Regions from separate parts of the Paenibacillus ottowii genome, predicted to be linked through region 2. Evidence: riboswitches for the same ligand, from Rfam matches in the RefSeq annotation. Region 2 holds a riboswitch; the other holds the start of a gene.
What was found. Region 2 has a riboswitch for thiamine pyrophosphate ahead of tenA (thiaminase II). Riboswitches for the same ligand answer to the same signal wherever they lie in the genome.

Region 1: another riboswitch for thiamine pyrophosphate. It lies ahead of ACQQ6X_RS24475 (thiamine phosphate synthase); the one in region 2 lies ahead of tenA (thiaminase II).

The regions. Positions count from the first base shown of each region.
Region 1 is NZ_CP191577.1:5,310,269-5,313,387, reverse strand. It holds gene ACQQ6X_RS24480 (ABC-F family ATP-binding cassette domain-containing protein) at 1-563, shown strand, start outside; TPP riboswitch at 649-757, shown strand; gene ACQQ6X_RS24475 (thiamine phosphate synthase) at 1,066-1,686, shown strand; gene thiO (glycine oxidase ThiO) at 1,716-2,864, shown strand; gene thiS (sulfur carrier protein ThiS) at 2,861-3,064, shown strand; gene ACQQ6X_RS24460 (thiazole synthase) at 3,067-3,119, shown strand, end outside.
Region 2 is NZ_CP191577.1:4,158,016-4,161,134, forward strand. It holds gene ACQQ6X_RS19295 (NAD-dependent malic enzyme) at 1-976, shown strand, start outside; TPP riboswitch at 1,047-1,149, shown strand; gene tenA (thiaminase II) at 1,284-1,973, shown strand; gene thiM (hydroxyethylthiazole kinase) at 1,999-2,844, shown strand; gene thiD (bifunctional hydroxymethylpyrimidine kinase/phosphomethylpyrimidine kinase) at 2,841-3,119, shown strand, end outside.

The DNA.
Region 1 (3,119 bases), 1.2 Mb from region 2:
TTGAAATTGGTTATACACATGCCCTTCTGCCTAAAATGTCCATGACGATCGAACGTGGCGAAAAGATTGCAATTGTCGGCTGCAATGGGGTCGGGAAGTCTACGTTGCTCAAAACCATTTTGGGAAAAATTCCGCCAATCAGCGGAAAAACCTATCAAGGTGATTTCTTGCAGCCTGCTTATTTTGAGCAGGAAGTAAAGGCTGGAAAAATTACGCCGATTGACGATGTGTGGAATGAATTCCCACATTTGAATCAGCATGAAGTACGAGCGCATTTGGCACGCTGCGGTTTGAAGAATGAGCATATCACACGGCCTCTATCTGCGCTTAGTGGTGGAGAGCAGGCTAAAGTCCGTCTTTGTAAACTATTAATGCGTGAGAGCAACTGGGTACTGTTTGATGAGCCTACCAACCACTTGGACGTCAAAGCAAAGGATGAATTGAAACGCGCATTGAAGGAATACAAAGGGACCGTATTGCTTGTATCCCACGAACCGGACTTTTACGAAGATTGGGTAACCAAAACGTGGAATGTGGAAGAGTGGTCTAGTAAAGTAAACTAAAATCCAGTTCTGGCATATTTCACACAATATAGGGTTTGCAGAATTAGGAAAATATGCTAAGCTATCCTTAGCTGATACAATAAAATAGTCACACTAGGGGAGCCGCCCATGCGGCTGAGACGGAATAAATGGATTTCGGACCCTTTGTACCTGATCTGGGTTATGCCAGCGTAGGGAAGTGAGCACCGTACAAACAAGAGACGCTCTTTACTTTTGTTCGTGCGGGGAACGATATACGTTTACGGATATATTAGTCCGTTTGATTTTGAACGTTCGTCTAACCACTTCCTTAGGGAAGTGGTTTTTTGTGTTTCGTTCTTTTCATTAGTTCGATCTTCCGTAGACGAATTTACATATGGTCTCCTTTCATTATTGCTGGCACATGTGGCTAGCTCTGTATGATATTACCTATATGGAGCTGCAACAATATAAGTTCAGCTAATACGATTATATTTTTTAGCTCAAGTGAGGTGAAATTGAAATCGAATTACACGTAATCACGATGGAAAGTGTGTCCTGTGTAGATGTCCCTCAAGTGGCTGCCGCTATTTATCCTTACATTCACTATGTACACGTACGTTCAAAACAGAAAGGCGCGTCTGCTTTGCTTTCTTTGACTCGTAGCATGCTGGAGCAGAAAGTTCCTTTGCAGAAAATTGTAGTAAATGATCGTGTGGACGTAGCTTTACTTACCTTGGCAGGAGCTGTCCAGCTACCGGCTAATGGGTTATCTGTAGTAGATGCAAAAAGTCTACTGCTAGAGGGCACACGCTGTGGAGTATCTGTTCATTCATTGGAGGAGGTACAGGCTGCCGAGCAGGCAGGAGCGGACTATGTACTGTATGGTCATGTATATGAGACCTCTTGCAAGGCCGGACTTGTACCACGGGGGATAGCACAGCTAGAACGCATATGCGGATTGTCGGACATTCCGGTGATTGCGCTCGGCGGCATACAACCGCACCATGTTCCAGAGCTTTATCATGCCGGAGCAAGCGGAATTGCCGTGATGTCTGGTATTTGGGAAGCTGAGTCCCCCATTGCAGCAGCGATGGAATATAGGCGAATGGTGGATCTTGTAATTCTCGAATCTGAAGCTAGAAAACGGACTAAAGAAAGTTGAATACTCACCAGATAGGAGACAGGGGATAAATGTCAGAGACACATACAGAGACCAAAGCGATAGCACACGCTGAATGTTTGGTCATAGGTGGAGGAGTGATCGGCAGTTCCATTGCTTATCATGTGGCCAAGGAGGGACGAAGTACAATTATGCTGGAACGATGGATCCCCGGTGAGGGAGCATCAGGAGCAGCGGTGGGAATGCTGGCAGCGGAAAGTGAAGAGTTCACAGACCTTGAACTGGCACGATTTGCCCGTGCAAGTCGGGATGCATTCCCTGAACTTGTCAGTGATTTGGAGCGTTTATCGGGTATTTCAGTGCAATTTCGTACAGAAGGCTTTGTGACTCCTTTTCGTTCGGAAGCAGAGGGCCAAAAACGCTGGAATGCTGCTAAGATGCGAGAGGATGATTGTCCCGTTTGGTGGGATGCCAAGGAACTGGCGCGACGGATTCCGGGCTTGGCAGATCAAGTAATTGGGGCTATCTATCGTTCGAAGGAGACACAAGTGGCCCCTGTCCAGCTTTGCCGTGCTTATGCAGGGGCAGCTGCGGTGCTGGGGGCAACAATATGGTCTGGAACTCAAGCTGAGGAACTGGTTATACAGGACGGTCGAGTTTGCGGTGCGCGAACGGACATTGGTTTCTTTTCCTGCGATCAGGTCGTGATTGCTGCAGGTTTGGACAGCTTAAAATTGTTAGAGCAGATTGGATTTGATTATCCACTTTATCCGGTTAAGGGCGAAGCGGTAGCTGTATCTTTGAAAGATCATCCGTTGGATTATACTATTTATGCCGATGATGTTTACCTCGTACCTAAACAGAATAACGAGCTTTGGATTGGCGCCACGAGTCTTCCACATCAATATGACAAAGAGGTGACCGCGGGTGGATTAAAGGGACTGTTGGAACGTGCATCGTTTTGGTTACCGCGTGTACACGAAGCTTCTTTTATACGTGCTTGGGCGGGCTTGCGTCCGCAGGCAGCAGCGGAGCGGCCTTTTATTGGCCCTGTTCCTGGAGTGGAGGGCGCCTATGCTGCAGTCGGGCATTATCGCAACGGTGTCCTGCTTAGTGATGCGACTGGGCGAGCGATGGCCGCTATGCTTAAAGGGGCTGATGTGGCTGAACTTGGAATAAGCAAATTTTCTTCTGAACTTCTCAAGGAGGAAAGTTTATGAAGCTGACCATTAACGGACAGAGCATGACCGTTTCTAATCGGATCACTCGTGTGGATCAGTTGCTGCATGAACTTGATCTAAAGGTGAAAACCGTAGTGGTGGAGCTGAATCGGCATATATTGACCCGTGAAGATCATCATGAAACGGTACTTAAGGATGGAGATTGCTTGGAAATTGTACATTTTGTAGGAGGCGGTTGATCATGTTAACCATTGGAAAAGCATCTTTTACCTCTAGGCTGTTACTGGGAACAGG
Region 2 (3,119 bases):
GGATGTAGGCAGCGTGAATGCACGCCATATTATAGGGAAATACGGTCAAAATATTCTCACCTTTAATGATGACATCCAGGGCACGGGAGCAGTAACCCTGGCTGCGATTATTTCAGCGGTAGGTGTCACCAAAACCCCGCTGCGTGAACAAAAAATACTTGTCTTTGGCCCGGGGGCAGCTGGAATCGGTAACGCCGACCAAATACGGAGCGCTATGATCAAGGAAGGGCTTTCTGAGGAAGATTCATTTAAGTCGTTTTGGGCCTATGATTATCGTGGACTGTTAACGGACGATATGAACGATATACTGGATTATCAGAAACCCTATGTGCGCAAAAAGGAAGAAGTCAGCTCGTGGTCCCGATCGGAAGACGGCAAAATACCGTTGCTGGAGGTCATCCGTCAGGTTAACCCCACCATCTTGATTGGAACTTCCGGTGTAGCTGGTGCCTTTTCTGAAGAGATTATCAAGGAAATGGCAAAGCATGTAGAACGACCGATCATTATGCCCATGTCTAATCCTACCAACCTTGCTGAAGCGGTACCTGAGGATTTGATACGGTGGACTGATGGCAAAGCCTTGATTGCTACTGGAAGTCCCTTTGAGCCTGTCACCTATAACGGTACGAAATTTGAAATTGGTCAGGCGAACAATGCCTTTGTTTTCCCAGGACTGGGTCTGGGCGCGATTGTAGTCAGAGCTAAAAGAATCACCCCTTCCATGTTTACCGCAGCAGCTGATGCCGTTGCCAACGCCGTAGATTCGAATGAAATGGGTGGTGCGCTGCTGCCCCATATCCGAAAATTGCGTGATGTTTCGTACGCAGTTGCGGTTGCGGTAGCGAAGGCCGCAATTCAGGATCAGGTAGCTCAGGCACACATTTCAGATATTGAACAAGCCATTCGGAGTGCGATGTGGAAACCGGAATATGTAAAGGTCAAAGCCGTGGAAAATGTAATCCATCACCCTCACTAATTTCACCAGGAATCCAGAGCGGTTTGACATAACATAGGAACGATTGTACAGTATTAGTCAAAAGAATAGGAAAGTCCACTAGGGGAGCCATTATGGCTGAGACAAGAATGAATCTTGGACCCTTTGAACCTGATCTAGTTCGTACTAGCGTAGGAAAGTGGAGCCTTCGTATATAAGGTTTCAGGCGTTTTTGCGCATTGAACCTATGTTGAAGCCGCTCCAGTTTTCGGGGCGGCTTTTTGGCGTTGTTCCGGGAATTGTATCTTACGGGACTTCTTGTTCTCCATTTTTGTTGGAGGTGGGGAAAATGAGTTTTTCGCAAGAGCTCCGTCGGCAGGCGGATGGCATTTTTCAAGCCATTTATGAGCATCCCTTTGTGAGAGGTATTGCTGAGGGAAGTTTAACAAGAGAACAGCTGATTCACTATGTAAAACAAGATTTTGAATATTTGAACGCCTATATGCGGATTTACGGCATCGCGATCTCCAAAAGCACGAGCCGGGAGGATATGGCTGTATTTAACGAACAGATCTCTTTTATTCTTAACAGCGAGGTTCATCCGCATCAAAATTTTTGTACTGTCGCAGGTGTCACCTACGAAGAGATGCAGGGATATCCACTCGCTCCGTCCGCTCATCATTATATCCGCCACATGCTGACCGTCGCGCATGAGGGTAGCCTTGGGGAAATCATGGCCGTGCTGCTGCCTTGTCCATGGACATACCTTGAGATTGGACGCAGGCTAATGGATGAGGTCAGGCCGGATGAGTCTCATCCGTTCTATGAATGGATTTCCTTTTATGGAAACCAGATTGAAGATGTAACTTCCAAGTATCGAGAGCGCGTGGATGCTTGGGCCGAAGTCGCCTCGACTGCCGAGCGAGAGCGAATGATTGAGCATTTTATGCTAAGCTGTCAGCTGGAATATATGTTCTGGGACATGGCTTATACACAGGAACAATGGCCCGTCCAGATGCACGCTATGGTCTTGGAATAATCAGCATAGATGAGAGAGGAGAAACATGATGAGTATGTGGGAACAGAGTTATTCGGAGCTCCTGACAAAGGTACAAAACAGCAAGCCTCTTGTTCATAATATAACCAATGTGGTGGTCACCAACTTTACAGCCAATGGTCTATACGCCCTGGGGGCTTCCCCGGTGATGGCTTATGCACCTGAGGAAGTAGCGGATATGGCAAAAATAGCGGGCGCCCTCATACTAAATATCGGTACGCTGAACCGCGAGCTGGTGGATGCCATGATTATTGCCGGACAATCGGCAAATGCTCATGGTATTCCGGTCCTGCTAGATCCAGTCGGTGCAGGAGCAACCAGTTTTAGAACCAAGTCAGCACTGCGCATCCTAAAGGAGGTTAACATCTCCCTAGTGCGAGGCAATGCTGCCGAAGTCGCCCATCTTATCGGGGAAGCCCGAGAGATTAAAGGGGTGGATGCAGGCGACAGTGCTGACAGCGGTAATGTCGATCTGGCAGTTCGGGCTGCGCAGACACTTCATACCATGGTTGCCATCACTGGAAAAGAAGACGTTATCACCGATGGAGTCGAAGTACGCTTGATTAGCGGCGGAGACGCGCTGCTTACGAAGGTAACCGGCACAGGCTGCCTACTGACCTCTGTATTAGGTGCGTTTGCAGCTGTTGAGCCCAATCTACTACTCGCAGGTACAGCGGGCTTGGCATTTTACAGTGCAGCTGCTTCCCGAGCCGCAGCGCATACTGCAAAACTGGGGCCAGGCAGCTTCCAGATTGCCTTTCTCGACGAGCTTGCCAAACTACATACTGGTTCATTGCAGAGTCATGTCACGATCCGTGAAGCCGGCACAACCACAACAGGTGGTACGCGATGAGAAACGTGCACATACCGAGAGCGCTGACAATTGCCGGTTCGGATAGCGGCGGCGGGGCCGGAATTCAAGCTGATCTTAAAACCTTTCAGGAGCTTGGCGTATACGGCATGTCAGCTATTACGGCCATAACGGTACAAAATACCTTGGGAGTTCACGGTGTATATCCGTTGCCACAGGAAGCAACAGCGCAGCAGATCGAAGCTGTAGGATCAGATCTTGGGGTCGATGCCTTGAAGACTGGCATGCTGTTTGATGCGGGCATCATCCGCCTTGTA